DNA from 3 places in the Streptomyces sp. NPDC007084 genome. Region 3 is predicted to be linked to each of the others. Evidence: predicted binding sites of a transcription regulator. Region 3 holds the regulator's gene; each other region holds the start of a gene.
What was found. Region 3 encodes HrcA, which represses chaperone genes, less so after heat shock. Its sites were predicted from a motif close to TTNGCACTCNGNNNNNCNGAGTGCNAA; they were not measured.

Region 1: groES (co-chaperone GroES) is a predicted target of HrcA. The motif match lies at 3,920-3,946, and genes of this name have one in related genera.
Region 2: groL (chaperonin GroEL) is a predicted target of HrcA. The motif match lies at 2,705-2,731, and genes of this name have one in related genera.

The regions. Positions count from the first base shown of each region.
Region 1 covers NZ_JBEYFY010000049.1:16,909-23,290, forward strand. Annotated here, with positions in the region: gene AB0912_RS28185 (RNA polymerase sigma factor) at 1-696, shown strand, start outside; gene AB0912_RS28190 (methyltransferase domain-containing protein) at 766-1,947, opposite strand; gene AB0912_RS28195 (polysaccharide deacetylase family protein) at 2,037-3,011, shown strand; gene AB0912_RS28200 (polysaccharide deacetylase family protein) at 3,008-3,763, shown strand; gene groES (co-chaperone GroES) at 4,091-4,399, shown strand; gene groL (chaperonin GroEL) at 4,555-6,183, shown strand.
Region 2 covers NZ_JBEYFY010000008.1:196,776-203,157, reverse strand. Annotated here, with positions in the region: gene AB0912_RS10640 (NADH:flavin oxidoreductase) at 1-648, opposite strand, end outside; gene groL (chaperonin GroEL) at 921-2,543, opposite strand; gene AB0912_RS10630 (cold-shock protein) at 2,890-3,093, opposite strand; gene AB0912_RS10625 (MoaD/ThiS family protein) at 3,550-3,825, opposite strand; gene thrC (threonine synthase) at 3,822-5,120, opposite strand; SAM riboswitch class I at 5,138-5,295, opposite strand; gene AB0912_RS10615 (glucosyl-3-phosphoglycerate synthase) at 5,501-6,382, shown strand, end outside.
Region 3 covers NZ_JBEYFY010000034.1:45,902-52,283, forward strand. Annotated here, with positions in the region: gene AB0912_RS24480 (DUF3097 domain-containing protein) at 1-131, opposite strand, end outside; gene AB0912_RS24485 (MBL fold metallo-hydrolase) at 163-924, opposite strand; gene hrcA (heat-inducible transcriptional repressor HrcA) at 1,105-2,121, shown strand; gene dnaJ (molecular chaperone DnaJ) at 2,122-3,258, shown strand; gene AB0912_RS24500 (nitronate monooxygenase) at 3,370-4,464, shown strand; gene AB0912_RS24505 (16S rRNA (uracil(1498)-N(3))-methyltransferase) at 4,461-5,210, shown strand; gene AB0912_RS24510 (VOC family protein) at 5,285-5,677, shown strand; gene AB0912_RS24515 (hypothetical protein) at 5,772-6,338, shown strand.

The DNA of each region.
Region 1 (6,382 bases), on a different contig from region 3:
GTGCTGGAGGTCGTCTACCTGATCTTCAACGAGGGGTACGCGGCCACGGCGGGCGACGCCCTGCTGCGGCCGGCGCTGTGCGAGGACGCGCTGCGGCTGGCCCGCGTGCTCGCCGGGCTGATGCCGAAGGAGCCCGAGGTGCACGCGCTCGCGGCCCTGCTGGAACTCCAGGAGTCCCGTGCCGCCGCGCGGACCGGCCCGTCCGGTGAACCGGTCCTCCTCAAGGACCAGGACCGGCGCCGCTGGAACCGGCTGCTGATCCGCCGGGGCTTCACCGCGCTGGACCGCTCGAACACCGTGGCCACCGGCGGCCCCGGCCCGTACGCCCTCCAGGCCGCCATCGCCGCCTGCCACGCGCGGGCCGGCACCTACGAGGACACCGACTGGGCGCGGATCGCCGCCCTGTACGGGCTGCTGGCCGCCCGCGTCCGCTCGCCCGTGGTCGAGCTGAACCGCGCGGTGGCCGTCTCGATGGCCGAGGGACCCGGGCCCGCGCTGGAGCTGGTCGACGCCCTCACCGGCGAGCCCGCGCTGCGCGACTACCACCTGCTGCCCAGCGTGCGCGGCGACCTGCTGGCCCGGCTCGGCCGCACGGCGGAGGCACGGGCCGAGTTCGAACGAGCGGCCGCGCTGGCCCGCAACGACCGCGAACGCGCGCTGCTCACCGAACGGGCACGGGAGTTGGCCGACCCCTGAGGCCGGGCAGCCGCGCAGCCGGGCAGCCGGGTGGGCGAGCGGCCTGTTGGGCGGGCGGCGGCTCGGTGATCAGGCCGTGGGCGGCCCGGCGGGTGCGCCGACCAGCATGGTGGGGGCGCCCGCCACGCGGGTGAGGAACACCGTCGCGGAGCGGGGACCCCGCGGCTTGACCTTGCGCCGCAGCTCCTCCGGCTCGACGGCCGACCCGCGCTTCTTCACGGTCAGCACCCCGACCTCCCGCTCCCGCAGCAGCGCCTTCAACTTCTTGACGTTGAACGGGAGTTGATCGGTGATCTCGTAGGCGGAGGCGTACGGCGTGGGGCGCAGCTCGTCGGCGGTGACGTAGGCGATCGTCTCGTCGACCAGTCCGCCGGCCAGGTCCTCGGCCACCTCGGCGACCAGGTGCGCGCGGATCACGGCGCCGTCCGGCTCGTACAGGTAGCGCCCGACCGGCCGCACCGCCGGGTCGGGCAGCCCCCGGGCGCGCAGTTCGCGGGGGCCCGGCAGCAGGGTGGCGCGCACCAGGCCCGGTTCGGTGCCGAACCACAGCACCGCCTCCTTGACGTCCCCGCCGTCCGAGACCCACTCGGCCTCCGCCTCGGCGGGGATGGCCTCGTGCGGGATGCCGGGGGCGATCTTCAGCGCGGCGACCGGAGCCTTCGTGGCCGCGCCGACCGCCCAGGACAGCGGCGGCGAGTAGGCCTCCGGGTCGAAGACGCGGCCCCGGCCGCCCCGCCGCCCGGGGTCCACGAAGACCGCGTCGTACCCGGCGGTGTCCACCTCGGTGACATCGCTCTCGCGCACCTCGATCAGCCCGGCCAGCCCCAGCGCGTCGGCGTTCGCCCGGGCGGCGGCCACCGTCAGCGGGTCGCGGTCCACGGCGAGGACGCGGATGCCCGCCCGGGCCAGCGCGATCGCGTCGCCGCCGATCCCGCAGCACAGGTCGGCGACGGACCGGACGCCCAGCGCGCGCAGCCGCTCCGCGCGGTGCGCCGCCACGCTCGTACGGGTGGACTGCTCCACCCCGTTCGGGGTGAAGAACATCCGCCCCGCGTCCTCGGCCCCGAACTTCGCCACGGCCCGCTGCCGCAGCCGCGCCTGTCCGAGCGCGGCCGACACCAGTCCGGCGGGGTGCTCGCGGCGCAGCCGGGTGGCGACGGCCAGTTCCCGCGCCGGTTCGGTGCCGTGGACCTCGGCGAGCAGGGCGCGGCCCTCGGGGGTGAGCAGGGCGGCGAAGGAGACGTCGTTCACCCGGCCATTGTGGGCCAGTCGGTGGACGGTGTGCCCCGGGCGGCGGTTCGGGGCCGTGTCCGGGGGGTGAGCTGCGAAGATCCGGGCCCATGCGACCCGTACGACAAAACGATAAGAACGGCGCGAATCGGGTGGTTGTGCGCTGCGGGATCGGCGCGCTGGCCCTCGCCGCCCTGGTCTCCGGCTGCGCCTCCGGCCCCTCAGGCACCGGCTCCTCCGGCACCGGCTCCTCGGGCACCGGCTCCGGCGGCAGCCGTCCGGCCGCCGGTCAGCCGGCCGCGGGGCTCCAGGCGCCGCCCGCCCGCGCCCTCGACGCGTACGCGAGCCGGCTCCGCAAGGCGCAGGCCGCCCGCGCCGCCGTCGCCAAGCGCTGGGGCCTCGCCGCCCCGCCCCTCATGCCCCCGGCGCCGCCCGCGAAGAAGCCGGTCGTCGAGGCCCGCAAGGGGTTCGAGGTCGACGGCCAGAAGGAACTGGGGCTGCCGCCGGTCTTCACGACCGTCCCCACCAAGGACAAGGTCGTCTTCCTCACCATCGACGACGGCGAGGAGAAGGACCCCAGGTTCCTGCGCATGATGAGCGACCTGAAGATCCCGTACACCGTCTTCCTCAGCGACTACCTGATCAAGGACGACTACGGCTACTTCCGCAAGATGCGCGACAACGGCATCACCCTGAACAACCACACGCTGCACCACCCCTACCTGCCCGGCCTCTCCTACGCGCGGCAGAAGCAGGAGATCTGCGGCATGCAGGAGGTGATGAAGAAGCAGTTCGGCAAGCGCCCGACGCTCTTCCGGCCGCCGTACGGCAACTACAACCAGGACACCCTGCGCGCCGCCAAGTCCTGTGGCGTCAAGTACGCGCCCATCTGGGACGAGGAGGTCTTCGTCGACCACTGGGAGTACCGCGAGGAGGACCAGGACCTGCACCCCGGTGACATCGTCCTCACCCACTTCCGCGGCCCCAAGGAGTGGAAGGGCACCATGCCCGACCTGGTCCGCCGCTTCCTCCAGCGGGTCACCGCCGAGGGCTACGCGGTCGCGCGCCTGGAGGACTACCTGTGAGGCTGCGGGTGACGGTCGCCGGACTGCTCGCGGCGCTGCTGCTGACCGGCTGCGCGCAGTCCGTGGACCCGATCGAGCGGCTGGGCAAGAAGGCGGCACAGCGGGTGCGCCCGCAGGAGACGGCGTACCGCCGCTGGGGCCTGGCCGCCCCGCTCGCCCCGGCGCCGCACGCGCCCGCCCGGCCCGCTGCCCGCACCGGGGGCCCGGGCCTGCCGCCCGTCGTGGACCACGTCCGCACCCGCGACAAGGTCGTCTTCCTGACGTACGACGACGGAGCCGAACGCGATCCCCGGTTCGTCGACATGGTCCGTGAACTGCGGCTGCCCGTCAGCATGTTCCTCACGGACACGGTCGTCGGGCCGGGTTACGCGCACTTCGCCCGGCTGCGCGCGGTCGGCGCGAGCGTCCAGAACCACACCCTCGACCGCGCCTCGCTGCGCGGCCTGCCCTACGCCGGCCAGCGCGCCGAGATCTGCGGCCAGCAGGAGAAGCTCCGGCAGCGCTTCGGCGTCCGGCCCCGGCTGCTGCGACCGCCCTACGGCCGCTACGACGCGACCACCCTGCGGGCCGCCGCCCACTGCGGGGTCAGCGCCGTCGTCCTCGGCCGGACCCCCGACGCCACGCAGCCGCTCCGGCCGGGCGACATCCTCGCCGGCTTCGACGAGCCCGACCTCACCGACGCCACGCTCCGGCTGCTCCGCCGCGTCCAGGCCGAGGGCTTCACCCCCGCCCGGCTGGAGAACTACCTGTAGCTCCCGGCGGACCGAGGAGCCGGCGAACCCTGTCGGAGAGGCCCGCCCGGTCGCCCTCCCGGGCTCGGAGAGGCCCGCCGGGTCGCCCTCCCGGGCTCGGAGAGGCCCGCCCGGTCGCCCTCTCGGGCCCTTCGCGCCACGCCACGACCGCCGGCTTTGGCACTCCGCTTGACCGAGTGCTAATCACAGTCATAGTCTCAGGCCTGGCACTCCCCACTGGAGAGTGCCAACAGCGACGGGCAGATCCGGCACCCGCGACGACGGATCGACCTGGTCGCCACCTCAGACAGTTAACCCCGTGAGATCTCCGAAGGGGGAGGTCGGATCGTGACGACCGCCAGCTCCAAGGTTGCCATCAAGCCGCTCGAGGACCGCATTGTGGTCCAGCCGCTCGACGCCGAGCAGACCACGGCCTCTGGCCTGGTCATCCCGGACACCGCGAAGGAGAAGCCCCAGGAGGGCGTCGTCCTTGCCGTGGGCCCGGGCCGCTTCGAGGACGGTAACCGTCTTCCGCTCGACGTCACCGTCGGCGACGTCGTGCTCTACAGCAAGTACGGCGGTACCGAGGTGAAGTACAACGGCGAGGAGTACCTCGTCCTCTCGGCTCGCGACGTGCTCGCGATCATCGAGAAGTAATTCACCGGGCGAGGGCGTGCGGGGGCTTCCCCCGGACCACCCGACACCCAGCATTGCAGTGAACTGCGCCCCTGGCCCCCGCTATTTCTGATGAACCGGGCGCTGGGGGCGCCGTTCGTTTCTCCCAAGTTTTCCGAGAGGGCTGAACCGCTCCCATGGCGAAGATCCTGAAGTTCGACGAGGACGCCCGTCGCGCCCTTGAGCGCGGCGTCAACAAGCTTGCCGACACGGTGAAGGTGACGATCGGCCCCAAGGGCCGCAACGTCGTCATCGACAAGAAGTTCGGCGCTCCCACCATCACCAACGACGGCGTGACCATCGCCCGCGAGGTCGAGGTCGAGGACCCGTACGAGAACCTCGGCGCGCAGCTCGTGAAGGAGGTGGCGACCAAGACCAACGACATCGCGGGTGACGGTACGACCACCGCCACCGTGCTCGCCCAGGCGCTCGTGCGCGAGGGCCTCAAGAACGTCGCCGCGGGTGCCTCCCCGGCGCTGCTGAAGAAGGGCATCGACGCGGCCGTCAAGGCGGTCTCCGACGAGCTGCTCGCCACCGCGCGCCCGATCGACGAGAAGTCGGACATCGCGGCCGTCGCCGGTCTGTCCGCCCAGGACCCGCAGGTCGGCGAGCTGATCGCCGAGGCGATGGACAAGGTCGGCAAGGACGGTGTCATCACCGTCGAGGAGTCCAACACCTTCGGTCTGGAGCTGGACTTCACCGAGGGCATGGCCTTCGACAAGGGCTACCTCTCGCCCTACATGGTCTCCGACCAGGAGCGTATGGAGGCCGTCCTCGACGACCCGTACATCCTCATCCACCAGGGCAAGATCAGCTCCATCCAGGACCTGCTGCCGCTGTTGGAGAAGGTCATCCAGGCCAACGCCTCCAAGCCGCTGCTGATCATCGCCGAGGACGTCGAGGGCGAGGCCCTGTCGACCCTGGTCGTGAACAAGATCCGCGGCACGTTCAACGCCGTCGCCGTGAAGGCCCCCGGCTTCGGTGACCGCCGCAAGGCCATGCTCGGCGACATCGCCACCCTCACCGGTGGTCAGGTCATCGCCGAGGAGGTCGGCCTCAAGCTCGACCAGGTCGGCCTGGACGTGCTCGGCACCGCCCGCCGCGTGACCGTCACCAAGGACGACACCACCATCGTCGATGGTGGCGGCAGCTCCGACGAGGTCGCCGGCCGCGTCAACCAGATCAAGGCCGAGATCGAGAACACCGACTCCGACTGGGACCGCGAGAAGCTCCAGGAGCGCCTCGCGAAGCTGGCCGGCGGCGTGTGCGTGATCAAGGTCGGCGCCGCCACCGAGGTGGAGCTGAAGGAGAAGAAGCACCGTCTGGAGGACGCCATCTCCGCGACCCGCGCCGCGGTCGAGGAGGGCATCGTCTCCGGTGGTGGCTCCGCGCTCGTCCACGCCGTGAAGGTCCTGGAGGGCAACCTCGGCAAGACCGGCGACGAGGCCACCGGTGTCGCGGTCGTCCGCAAGGCCGCCGTCGAGCCGCTGCGCTGGATCGCCGAGAACGCCGGCCTGGAGGGCTACGTCATCACCTCCAAGGTCGCCGAGCTGGACAAGGGCCAGGGCTTCAACGCCGCCACCGGCGAGTACGGCGACCTGGTCAAGGCCGGCGTCATCGACCCGGTCAAGGTCACCCGCTCCGCCCTGGAGAACGCCGCCTCCATCGCCTCCCTGCTCCTCACGACCGAGACCCTCGTCGTCGAGAAGCCGGCCGAGGAAGAGGCCGACGCCGGCCACGGCCACAGCCACGGCCACTCCCACTGACGCACGCCGTCAGAACGGGTGAGCAGTAAGCCGTAAGCAGTGATGAACTGGGCCCCGCCGTCACGACGGCGGGGCCCAGTCGTCTTCCATGACGGCCGGCACCGGGGCCGCCCCACCTGACGTGCCGCGGCCCGGCCGTCGTGGGCACGCGGGATCGCCGGAACCGTGCGGACGAGGGCCGGACCGGCGGAAGCCGATG
Region 2 (6,382 bases), on a different contig from region 3:
GGCGGCGACGATCTCGGCGGAGAACTTGGTGCGGGCGACCGCGTCACCGCCGTAGGCGTCGGTGCGGCGGTTGGTGCCGGCCCAGAGGAACTGGTCGAGCAGATAACCGTGCGCGCCGTGCAGTTCGACACCGTCGAAGCCGATGCGCTCGGCCTCGGCGGCGGCCTTGGCGAACGCCTCGATGACGTCGTCGAGGTCCTGCTGGGTCATGGCCTTGCCGGTGACCTCGGCGCCCTCGGAGGCGATGCCGGAGGGGCCGACGGCCGGGGCGTCCGCGAAGGGCGGCTCACCGGCCTTGCGGACCATGCCGACGTGCCAGAGCTGCGGGACGATCGTGCCGCCGGCCGCGTGCACGGCCTCGGCGACCTTGGCCCAGCCGGCGAGCTGGTCCTCGCCGTGGAAGCGCGGCACGCGGTCGCTCTGCCCCGCCGAGTCGTGGCCGACGTAGGTGCCCTCGGTGACGATGAGGCCGACGCCCGCGGCGGCGCGCCGCGCGTAGTACCCGACGACGTCCTCGCCCGGTACGCCGCCCGGCGAGAACTGCCGGGTCATCGGGGCCATCGCGATCCGGTTCGGGACGGTCAGACCGTTCAGGGACACGGGACGGGCGAGGATGTCGGCGGCGCGGGACGCGGCGTCTGCGGTCATGTGGGGGCTCCTCGGGAAGCTGGTCGGTAGGGCGGTCGGGGAAGCGCTCGGCGGCCGGATTCCATGCGGTATGTGCACATGCATCGACTGCCCGGAAGCGTCAACCGGTGGGCGCGGCACCGCATTCCCGACGCGCGGGGACCGTCCGCTGTGATCCGGGCCACGCCCGGCGGGGCGGCGGCCCGCCCGCTTCCGGGAACGCCCGAGGGCGGCACCCCCCTCGCGGGAGGTGCCGCCCTCGGAACGTCAGGACGGTGATCGACCGGGGCCGATCAGAAGTCCATGTCACCGCCCGGCATGCCGCCCGGAGCGGCCGCGGCGGCCTTCTCCGGCTTGTCGGCGATGACGGCCTCGGTGGTGAGGAACAGCGCGGCGATGGACGCGGCGTTCTGCAGAGCGGAACGCGTGACCTTCGCCGGGTCGATGATGCCCTCGGCGATCATGTCGACGTACTCACCGGTCGCGGCGTTCAGGCCGTGGCCGACGGGAAGGTTGCGCACCTTCTCGACGATGACGCCGCCTTCGAGACCACCGTTGACGGCGATCTGCTTGAGCGGGGCCTCCAGGGCGAGCTTCACGGCGTTGGCGCCGGTCGCCTCGTCACCCGACAGCTCCAGCTTCTCGAAGACCGAGGAGGCCTGCAGCAGGGCCACGCCACCACCGGCGACGATGCCCTCCTCGACGGCCGCCTTCGCGTTGCGCACGGCGTCCTCGATGCGGTGCTTGCGCTCCTTCAGCTCGACCTCGGTGGCGGCACCGGCCTTGATGACGGCCACGCCGCCGGCCAGCTTCGCCAGACGCTCCTGGAGCTTCTCGCGGTCGTAGTCCGAGTCCGAGTTCTCGATCTCGGCGCGGATCTGGTTGACCCGGCCGGCGACCTGGTCGGCGGAGCCGGCGCCGTCGACGATCGTGGTCTCGTCCTTGGTGATGACGACCTTGCGGGCACGGCCCAGCAGGTCCAGACCCGCGTTCTCCAGCTTCAGGCCGACCTCCTCGGAGATGACCTCGCCGCCCGTGAGGATGGCGATGTCGCCGAGCATGGCCTTGCGGCGGTCACCGAAGCCCGGGGCCTTGACGGCGACGGACTTGAAGGTGCCACGGATCTTGTTGACGACCAGGGTCGACAGGGCCTCGCCCTCGACGTCCTCGGCGATGATCAGCAGCGGCTTGCCGCCCTGCATGACCTTCTCCAGGAGCGGGAGCAGGTCCTTGACGTTCGCGATCTTGGAGTTCGCGATGAGGATGTACGGGTCGTCGAGGACGGCCTCCATACGCTCCATGTCGGTGGCGAAGTACGCCGAGATGTAGCCCTTGTCGAAGCGCATACCCTCGGTGAGCTCCAGCTCCAGACCGAAGGTCTGGGACTCCTCGACGGTGATGACGCCTTCCTTGCCGACCTTGTCCATCGCCTCGGCGATCAGCTCGCCGATCTGGGTGTCGGCGGCGGAGATGGAGGCCGTGGAAGCGATCTGCTCCTTGGTCTCGACATCCTTGGCCTGCTCCAGGAGGGCACCGGAGACGGCCTCGACGGCCTTCTCGATGCCACGCTTGAGGGCCATCGGGTTGGCGCCGGCGGCGACGTTGCGCAGGCCCTCGCGGACGAGCGCCTGGGCCAGGACGGTCGCGGTGGTCGTACCGTCACCGGCGACGTCGTCCGTCTTCTTGGCGACTTCCTTGACCAGCTCGGCGCCGATCTTCTCGTACGGGTCCTCGAGCTCGATCTCCTTGGCGATGGAAACACCATCGTTGGTGATCGTGGGCGCGCCCCACTTCTTCTCGAGGACGACGTTGCGGCCCTTGGGGCCAAGGGTGACCTTGACGGCGTCGGCGAGCTGGTTCATCCCGCGCTCGAGACCGCGCCGTGCCTCCTCGTCGAACGCGATGATCTTGGCCATGTGAAGTGGTCCTCCCGGACGGGGTGGATTGCTCCGGATCGCGCCCGCGCCCGCGACGGACGGCCTGCATGCCCTGTGGTTCCTTGCCCCACCGGCCTGCGGACCTCGCTGGCCCGATCCAAGTTCTGTCACTCTCACTCGGAGAGTGCTAACGCCAATGATTAGCACTCGACCCCGTCGAGTGCAAGGTGCGCTCGCGAAGAGGCCCCCCGCGGAGGCCTCCTACGGGGTCGCGCGCCCGCGCGCGCGTGAGGAAGGACGGTGGGCGGCGACGCACGAGGGGCCCGCATCCCTGGTGGGATGCGGGCCCCTCGCCCGTAATGCGTCGGTGGTCGTTCGCGCCCGATCAGACGGCGAGTTTGACCATGTCCGCCTGCGGACCCTTCTGGCCCTGCGAGATCTCGAACTCCACTCGCTGACCCTCTTCAAGGGTGCGGTAGCCGTCCATCTGAATCGCGCTGTAGTGCACGAAGACGTCCGCACCACCGTCGACCGCGATGAAGCCGTACCCCTTCTCCGCGTTGAACCACTTGACGGTGCCCTGAGCCATGCCTAACTCCCCTATTACTGGCCCTTGCACAGACCCGCACTTCGCGGATCCGGGTCAGACCTCCACCCCCCAACGGGTTGGGGGTGTGCGCCGGAACGCGTCGACCGCGGCTGAATGTATCTGTCCAACTGCCGTCTGCAACAGGTCAATCGGACGAGAATTCTGGGCATGGCTGATCACCGGTATAGGGAGAACTCGCGATGATCCAGGGCAAGTCGGGCCCCGTAAATGCCATAAACGGCTCAAATAGGCCGGGTACATTGGCTGCTTCTTGTCGGCTGCCGGGCGAGGACTCATATGCGTCCGGCATGAAACCAACATCCAGAACGGGGCGGCTTCCCCAACCCTACCCCGGTCAACCCCATGGAATTGCCCCCTCCGCTTCTCTCACGGAGGGGGCGATTTCATGAACTCTTCGTGTTCGGAATTACCGGGGGTAACAATCCCCGGGATTGCTCAGCCTCCGGCGACGGCCGGAATGATCGAGACGCCCACGCCGTCCGGCGTGGCGGTCTGGAGGCCCTGCTCGAAGCGCACGTCGTCGTCGTTCACGTACACGTTCACGAAGCGGCGCAGCTTGCCCTCGTCGTCCAGGACGCGCGCGCTGATGCCCGTGTGGTTCTTCTCCAGGTCGGCGATGACCTCGGCGAGGGTGGTGCCCTCGGCCGTCACCTCGGCGGCGCCCCCGGTGTAGGTGCGCAGGATGGTGGGGATGCGGACGTTGACGCTCATGATGCGAGGCCAGCCTCTCGGAAGGAGTCGAGGTTCGGGCGGATGGTCGCGGTCAGGCCGGTGTCCGAGGCCACCGCGTCCAGGGTCTTCAGGCCGTCGCCGGTGTTGAGCACGACGGTGGTCAGCGACGGGTCGAGCAGACCGCTCTCGATCAGCTTGCGGGTGACGCCGACGGTCACCCCGCCCGCGGTCTCCGCGAAGATGCCCTCGGTGCGGGCGAGCAGCTTGATCGCGTCGACGATCTGCGCGTCGTTCACGTCCTCCACGGCGCCGCCGGTGCGCCGGGCGATGTCGAGCACGTAGGGGCCGTCGGCGGGGTTGCCGATGGCGAGCGACTTGGCGATGGTGTCGGGCTTCTGCGGCCGGACCACGTCGTGCCCGGCCTTGTAGGCGACCGAGACCGGGGAGCAGCCCTCGGCCTGGGCCCCGAAGATCTTGTAGGGCTTGTCCTCGACCAGGCCGAGCTTGATCAGCTCCTGGAGGCCCTTGTCGATCTTCGTGAGCTGGGAGCCGGAGGCGATCGGCACGACGAGCTGGTCCGGCAGCTCCCAGCCGAGCTGCTCGCAGATCTCGTAGGCGAGCGTCTTGGAGCCCTCGGCGTAGTACGGGCGCAGGTTGACGTTGACGAAGCCCCAGCCCTCGCCGGCCGGGTCGCCGATCAGCTCGGAGCAGAAGCGGTTCACGTCGTCGTAGTTGCCCTCGATGCCGACCAGCTCGCCGCCGTAGACCGCGGCCATGACGACCTTGCCCTGCTCCAGGTCGTGCGGGATGAACACGCAGGAGCGGAAGCCGGCGCGGGCCGCGGCGGCGCCCACCGCGCCGGCCAGGTTGCCGGTGGAGGAGCAGGAGAGGGTGGTGAAGCCGAAGACGCGGGCCGCCTCGATGGCCTGGGCGACGACACGGTCCTTGAAGGAGTGCGTCGGGTTCCCGGAGTCGTCCTTGACGAAGAGCTTGCCGGCGTCGACGCCGAGTTCGCGGGCCAGGTTGTCGGCCCGCACGAGCTTGGTCCAGCCGGGGTTGATGTTCGGCTTGTCCGCCACGTCGGCGGGGACGGGGAGCAGCGGCGCGTAGCGCCAGATGTTCGCGGGGCCCGCTTCGATGCGCTTGCGGAGTTCTTCGGTTTCGTAGGCCGAGAAGTCGTAGGCGATCTCCAGCGGGCCGAAACACTCCTCGCAGGCGAAGACCGGACCGAGCGGGACGCGGTGTCCGCACTCGCGGCAGGAAAGCGCCGCGGCCGGGCCGAGATCGACCGCTTCGGCGGAGTTCGTGGTGCTTGCAACTGTCTGCGCAGCCATGGAGGCGAGGCCCTTTCTCCTCATCTTCCTCACGACGCACTTCGCCGTGAGACGGATTTGGCACCTTCCCTAGCCGGGAGCCTCGCGACGCGATCGTCTGGCGATCGGTACGAGACCGGCTGGAGGGTTGCCGGGGCTTCATCGGGCCGTATCCCTCTGCCCCTCTGGATGAGCGGTATTCGGTTGTTGAACTGTTGAACATATTACGTGCCGATGATCCAGGACATGCGATGGTCATCCGCGTTGTTCAAGACTGTAACCGAAGGCCAGGACAGTTGAAGCAGTCGTCCGAACCGCGAGACGACGGCAAGCGATCAGCCGCTGGCCGCAGCGGGCACGCTGATGAGAGCGTGTGATCAGACAGTGAGGAGCCGCAGACCGTGCTGAATGAAGTCGACCGCTGGCTGAGCACACGCTCCTGGTCCCTGACCGACCGCCCGCTCCACAAGATCATGTCCGCGAAACGGGCCTCCGGGTCGACGGTCAGCGTCGTGCTGCCCGCGCTCAACGAGGAGGAGACCGTCGGCGAGATCGTCGCGATCATCCGCCACGACCTGATGCGCCAGGTGCCGCTCGTCGACGAGATCGTCGTCGTCGACTCCGGCTCCACCGACCGCACCTCCGAGGTCGCCGCCGCCGCGGGCGCGCGGGTCGTGCACCGCGACGACATCCTGCCCGGCCTGCCGGCCGTGCCCGGCAAGGGCGAGGTGCTGTGGCGGTCGCTGCTCGTGACGAGCGGCGACATCGTCTGTTTCATCGACGCGGACCTCAAGGAGTTCTCCTCCGACTTCGTCCTCGGGATCGTGGGCCCGCTGCTCACCGACCCCGGTGTCGATCTCGTCAAGGCGATGTACGACCGTCCGCTGGGCGGCGCCGCCGGACAGGGCGGCCGGGTCACCGAGCTGATGGCCCGCCCGCTGCTGAACATGCACTGGCCGCAGCTCGCCGGCTTCGTCCAGCCGCTCGGCGGGGAGTACGCCGCCCGCCGCTCCCTGCTGGAGCGGCTGCCCTTCCCGGTCGGGTACGGCGTCGAGCTGGGCATGCTGGTGGACGCCCTGCACCTGGTGGGCCTGGACGCCCTCGCCCAGGTCGACGTCGGGGTGCGCAAGCACCGCCACCAGGACGGCCAGGCGCTCGGCCGGATGGCCGCCGCGATCTACCGCACCGCGCAGTTGCGGCTGGCCCGCGGCCACCTGATCCGGCCGTCCCTGACCCAGTTCGAGCGCACCCGGGACGGTTTCGAGCCGCGCACGTACTCGGTG
Region 3 (6,382 bases):
TCGCAGCCGATCACCGCGCCGCAGAAACCCGTCCCTGGCTCCTCGACCACCAGACCGGGGTCCGCCGGGACCTCGGGCACGGGCTTGGGCTTCTTCCACGGCGGGGTCAGATCCGGAGAGTACTGGCGCATTCGCATGACGATAGGAGAAGCCCGCCGGGGCTCACCGCGACACGCCGAAACGCGCGGCCAGCGCGTCCCGCTGCGACCGGACGAACGCCGCGTCCACCAGCGCTCCGTGGCCGGGCACGTACACAGCGTCCTGCCCGCCGAGCGCCAGCAGCCGGTCGAGGGCGGCCGGCCAGCGGGACGGCACGGCGTCGGGGCCCGCCTGGGGCTCGCCCGACTCCTCCACCAGATCGCCGCAGAACACCGTCGCGGGCCCCTCTGCCCCCTCGGACCCGGGCGCGCCCGGGACCAGCACCGCCAGATCGTGGGCCGTGTGGCCGGGCCCCACGTTCGCCAGCACCGCGCGCACCCCGCCGCCCAGGTCGAGGCCCACCTCGCCCCCGGGCGGCACGAGGTGCCCGGGCCGCACGAGCCGGTCCGCCGCCTCGGCCGCCGCGTCCGCGCCGAGACCGTTGCGCACCGCGTCCGCGCGCAGCTCCTCGCGCCCGTCCGCGAGCGCCGCGTCCAGCCCGGCCGCGCCGAACACCTCCGCCCCCGCGAACGCGGCGGCGCCGAAGACATGGTCGAAATGCGGGTGGGTGAGTGCGAGGTGCGTCACCCGCCGTCCCGGCCCGAGCAGCCGCCCCGCCCCGGCACGCAGCGCCGCCCCCTCCGCCAGGTGCGAGCCCGCGTCGACCAGCAGCGCCGCGCTCGCGCCGACGACCAGCCCGACGGTGCAGTCCCAGCCCGGCAGCCGCCGCCGGCCGATCCCGGGCGCGACCCGCTCCCACCCCGGCTCTTCCCAAGTCACCCTCATACGGCGACGCTAACCGTCACCGCGTGTCGCACACGACATCGCGGGCCCCGCCCTTGCCGGGGCCGTGCCTCACCGCCGTACACTGACCCGGGGAACGCTGGCACTCGGGCGCGTTGAGTGCCAGGCGAAAAGCCACGAAGGCCACGAAGACCACGGAGCCGACTTCTGGAGGTGTGCGCGATGCTCAGTGAACGCAGGCTTGAGGTGCTCCGTGCCATCGTCCAGGACTACGTGGGCACCGAGGAGCCGGTCGGCTCCAAGGCGCTCACCGAGCGGCACCGGCTCGGCGTCTCGCCGGCGACCGTCCGCAACGACATGGCGGTCCTGGAGGACGAGGGCTACATCGCCCAGCCGCACACCAGCGCCGGGCGCATCCCGACCGACAAGGGATACCGGCTCTTCGTCGACAAGCTCGCGGGCGTCAAGCCGATGACCGCGCCCGAGCGCCGCGCCATCCAGAACTTCCTGGACGGCGCCGTCGACCTGGACGACGTCGTGGGCCGGACCGTGCGGCTGCTCGCGCAGCTCACCCGGCAGGTCGCCGTCGTGCAGTACCCCTCGCTGACCCGCTCGACCGTGCGGCATGTGGAGCTGCTGTCACTCGCCCCCGCGCGCGTGATGCTCGTGCTGATCACGGACACCGGCCGGGTCGAGCAACGCATGATCAACTGCCCCGCGCCGTTCGGTGAGGCATCGCTCGCCGATCTGCGGGCCCGGCTCAACAGCCGGGTCGCGGGCCGCCCCTTCGCGGACGTCCCGCAGCTCGTGCAGGACCTCCCGGACGCCTTCGAGGCGGAGGACCGGGGTACGGTCTCGACCGTGCTCTCCACCCTGCTGGAGACGCTTGTCGAGGAGACCGAGGAGCGGCTGATGATCGGCGGGACCGCCAATCTCACCCGTTTCGGACATGACTTCCCTCTCACCATCCGGCCGGTGCTCGAAGCGCTGGAGGAGCAGGTCGTGCTCCTCAAGCTGCTCGGGGAGGCCGGGGATTCGAGCATGACCGTGCGAATCGGTCACGAGAACGCGTATGAGGGACTCAACTCCACGTCCGTGGTCTCCGTCGGTTACGGTTCGGGCGGCGAGGCAGTAGCCAAACTCGGCGTGGTCGGCCCGACCCGCATGGATTACCCGGGAACGATGGGAGCGGTACGAGCGGTGGCACGGTACGTCGGACAGATCCTGGCGGAGTCGTAAGTGGCCACGGACTACTACGCCGTACTCGGCGTGCGCCGCGACGCGTCCCAGGACGAGATCAAGAAGGCGTTCCGGAGGCTCGCGCGCGAGCTGCACCCGGACGTCAATCCCGATCCGAAGACGCAGGAGCGCTTCAAGGAGATCAACGCCGCCTACGAGGTGCTGTCGGACCCGCAGAAGAAGCAGGTCTACGACCTCGGCGGCGACCCGCTGTCCCAGCAGGGCGGCGGAGGGGCCGGCGGCTTCGGCGCGGGCGGCTTCGGGAACTTCTCGGACATCATGGACGCGTTCTTCGGCACGGCGTCGCAGCGCGGACCGCGCTCGCGCACCCGCCGCGGCCAGGACGCCATGATCCGGCTGGAGATCGAGCTGGACGAGGCGGCCTTCGGCACCACGAAGGACATCCAGGTCGACACGGCCGTCGTCTGCGCCACCTGCAACGGCGAGGGCGCCGCCCCCGGCACCTCAGCGCAGACCTGTGACATGTGCCGCGGCCGCGGCGAGGTGTCCCAGGTGACGCGGTCCTTCCTCGGCCAGGTCATGACCTCGCGGCCCTGCCCGCAGTGCCAGGGCTTCGGCACCGTCGTCCCCACCCCGTGCCCCGAGTGCGCGGGCGACGGCCGGGTCCGCTCCCGCCGCACCCTCACGGTCAAGATCCCGGCCGGTGTGGACAACGGCACGCGCATCCAGCTCGCGGGCGAGGGCGAGGTCGGCCCCGGCGGCGGCCCCGCCGGCGACCTGTACGTCGAGATCCACGAGCTGCCGCACTCCACCTTCCAGCGCCGCGGCGACGACCTGCACTGCACGGTCACCATCCCGATGACCGCCGCGGCCCTCGGCACCAAGGTGCCGCTGGAGACCCTCGACGGCATGGAGGAGGTCGACATCCGCCCGGGCACCCAGTCCGGCCAGTCGATCCCGCTGCACGGCCGGGGCGTCACGCATCTGCGCGGCGGCGGGCGCGGCGACCTCATCGTGCACGTCGAGGTGACCACGCCGACCAAGCTCGACCCCGAGCAGGAGCGGCTGGTGCGCGAGCTGGCCCAGTTGCGCGGCGAGGAGCGGCCCACCGGCCAGTTCCAGCCCGGTCAGCAGGGCCTCTTCTCCCGGCTGAAGGACGCCTTCAACGGCCGCTGAGCCAAGCGCGGCACGGGGTGGCCCGCCACCCCGTGCCGGCCCGCCGCGCGGTCCCTGAACCGGCGGACGGCCGGATTCGGACTTGTACGGAGGACGTGACAACATGCCGTCATGTCCTCCGCGCTGACCGATCTCCTCCCTCACCCGATCGTGCAGGCCCCCATGGCGGGCGGCGTCTCCGTCCCCCAGCTCGCGGCCGCCGTGTCCGAGGCCGGCGGGCTCGGCTTCCTCGCCGCCGGGTACAAGACCGCCGACGGCATGTACCAGGAGATCAAACAACTGCGCGGGCTGACCGGCCGTCCCTTCGGCGTCAACCTCTTCATGCCGCAGCCCGAGTACGCGGACCCCGCCGCCGTCGAGGTCTACGCCAACCAGCTCGCCGGCGAGGCGGCCTGGTACGAGACCGAACTCGGCGACCCGGACAGCGGCCGGGACGACGGCTACGACGCCAAACTCGCCGTCCTCCTCGACAACCCGGTGCCGGTGGTCTCCTTCCACTTCGGCGTCCCGGCGCCGGACGTGCTGGAGTCCCTGCACCGCGCGGGCACCCTCACCCTGGTCACCGCGACCACCGCCGAGGAGGCCCTCGCCGTACAGCGGGCGGGCGCCGCCGCGGTCGTCGCGCAGGGCGTCGAGGCGGGCGGACACCAGGGCACCCACCGCGACAACCCGGAGACCGACGGCGCGGGCGTCGGACTGCTCTCCCTGGTCGCCCAGGTCCGCGAGAGCGTGGACATCCCGGTCGTCGCCGCCGGAGGCATCATGCGCGGCAGCCAGATCGCCGCCGTCCTCGCCGCCGGCGCGGACGCCGCCCAGCTCGGCACCGCCTTCCTCGCCACCCCCGAGTCCGGCGCCAACGCCGTCCACAAGGAAGCGCTCACCAACCCGCTGTTCGCGCGCACCGAGCTGACCCGCGCCTTCTCCGGGCGCCCGGCCCGCGGCCTGGTCAACCGGTTCCTGCGCGAGCACGGCCCCTATGCCCCCGCCGCGTACCCCGACGTCCACCACCTGACCTCACCGCTGCGCAAGGCCGCCGCGAAGGCCGCCGACGCGCAGGGCATGGCGCTGTGGGCGGGCCAGGGCCACCGGATGGCCCGCGACCTGCCCGCCGGGCGGCTCGTGGAGGTGCTGGCCGCCGAACTCGCCGCCGCCAGGACAGCGTTGTCGTCGTCCGACGGCACCGAGGACGGGGGCACGGCCCGATGACGGCACCCGTGTTCCTGGTCGAGCACTTCGACGCGGGCGGCGGCGGACGCTACGTCCTCGACGGGCCCGAGGGGCGGCACGCCGTCTCCGTGAAGCGGCTGCGCGCCGGCGAGGACGTCGTCCTCACCGACGGGGCCGGCCGCTGGGCCGACTGCGTCGTCCTCGACACCGAGGGCAAGGACCGGCTGATCGTCCGGATGGACTCGGTGAGCGAGGAGCCCGCCGAGCAGCCCCGGATCACCGTCGTCCAGGCACTCCCCAAGGGAGACCGGGGCGAACTGGCCGTCGAGACCATGACGGAGACCGGCGTCGACGCGATCGTCCCCTGGGCCGCCTCCCGCTGCATCACCCAGTGGAAGGGCGACCGGGGCCTCAAGGCGCTCGCCAAGTGGCGTGCCACCGCCCGCGAGTCCGGCAAGCAGTCCCGCCGGGTGCGCTTCCCCGAGGTCGCGGACGCCATGACCACCAAGCAGGTCGCCGCGCTCCTCGCGGGCGCCGACCTCGCCGCCGTCCTGCACGAGGACCCCGAGCTGGGCACCGAACCCTTCGCGACCGCCGAACTGCCCGCCACCGGCGAGATCGTCCTGGTCGTCGGCCCCGAGGGCGGCATCTCCCCCGAGGAGGTCGCCCTCTTCACGGAGGCGGGCGCGAGGACGTACCACCTCGGGCGTACGGTGCTGCGTACGTCGACGGCCGGAACCGTCGCCGCGGCCCTCCTGCTGGCCCGCACCGGCCGCTGGTCCTGACCCGACCGCACCAGGCCCTCGCCCGGCCGCCCGCAGGTCCCGACCCAACCGCCCGCCACCCACGGGAGATCCGCGTGGAACTCGCCCAGGTACGGCTGCTCGTCTCCGACTTCGCCGCCTGCTACCGCTTCTACTCCGAAGTCCTCGGCCTCAAGCCCCAGTCGGGCGCCACCGAGGGCCCGTACGAGAAGTTCAGCCCCGTCACCGGCTCCGCGGGCATCGCCCTCCAGGACCGGGCGATGATGGCCGAGATCCTGGGCGAGATCCGCGAGGACGTCACCGGACACCGCTCCCTGGTCGTCCTGCGGGTGGACGACCTCGACACCTACTGCGAACAGCTCGCCGCCCGCGGCGCCACCGTGCTGCACGGACCCGCCCCCCTGACCGACCGGATGCGCGTCGCCCACCTCAAGGACCCCGAGGGCAACCTCGTGGAACTCCAGGAGTGGCTGCTCCTGCGCGGCTGAACCTGCCCCCGGCCACGACTCCTTCGGGTGGAAGTCCCGCTCATGGCCGCATGCGGTCTACCGCACCGCGCCCGGCGGTGGCACGCTGCCGTCCATGGGGGCTTTGAGACGGATCAGGAGCCGGACGGCACGCGGGCGGACACTGGCCGCCCTCACACTGGGCGCGGCCGGCGTGTTCGGCGCGACCGCCTGCGAACCCGGCGGCGGACTCAGCCCCGCCACCGTGGCCTACACCACCGACCAGACGGCGACCAGACAGCTCGAACGGCAGAACGTGGACGTGCGGTGGCTCACCTGCACCGCCAACTACGGCAACGCCGGCAAGGGCTACACCCCCGGCAAGTCACCCGCGCCGACCGAGAACACCGTCGCCTCCGTCGACTGCCGGGGCCAGACCGGCGACGGACGGGACATCGTCGTCAAGGGCAAGGTCACCCGCGCCGTCAACGGCGCCTGTGTACGCGGCGACCTGACCGGCACCGTCGGCGGCCGGCAGAAGTTCCACGTGAGCGGCCTCGGCAACTGCGACACCGCCGGCAACCCCACCCCGCCCGCCACCTACCGCCCGCCGAACGGTCCGGCCCCCACCGTCACGGTCACCGTCACGAAGACCATGTGGTGCAAGGGCGACCCCACCTGCTGGCCCACCCAGGGCAAGTGACCCGGCCGCCGTCCGCCGGCCAAGTGATCGCAAACCCCTGCCGG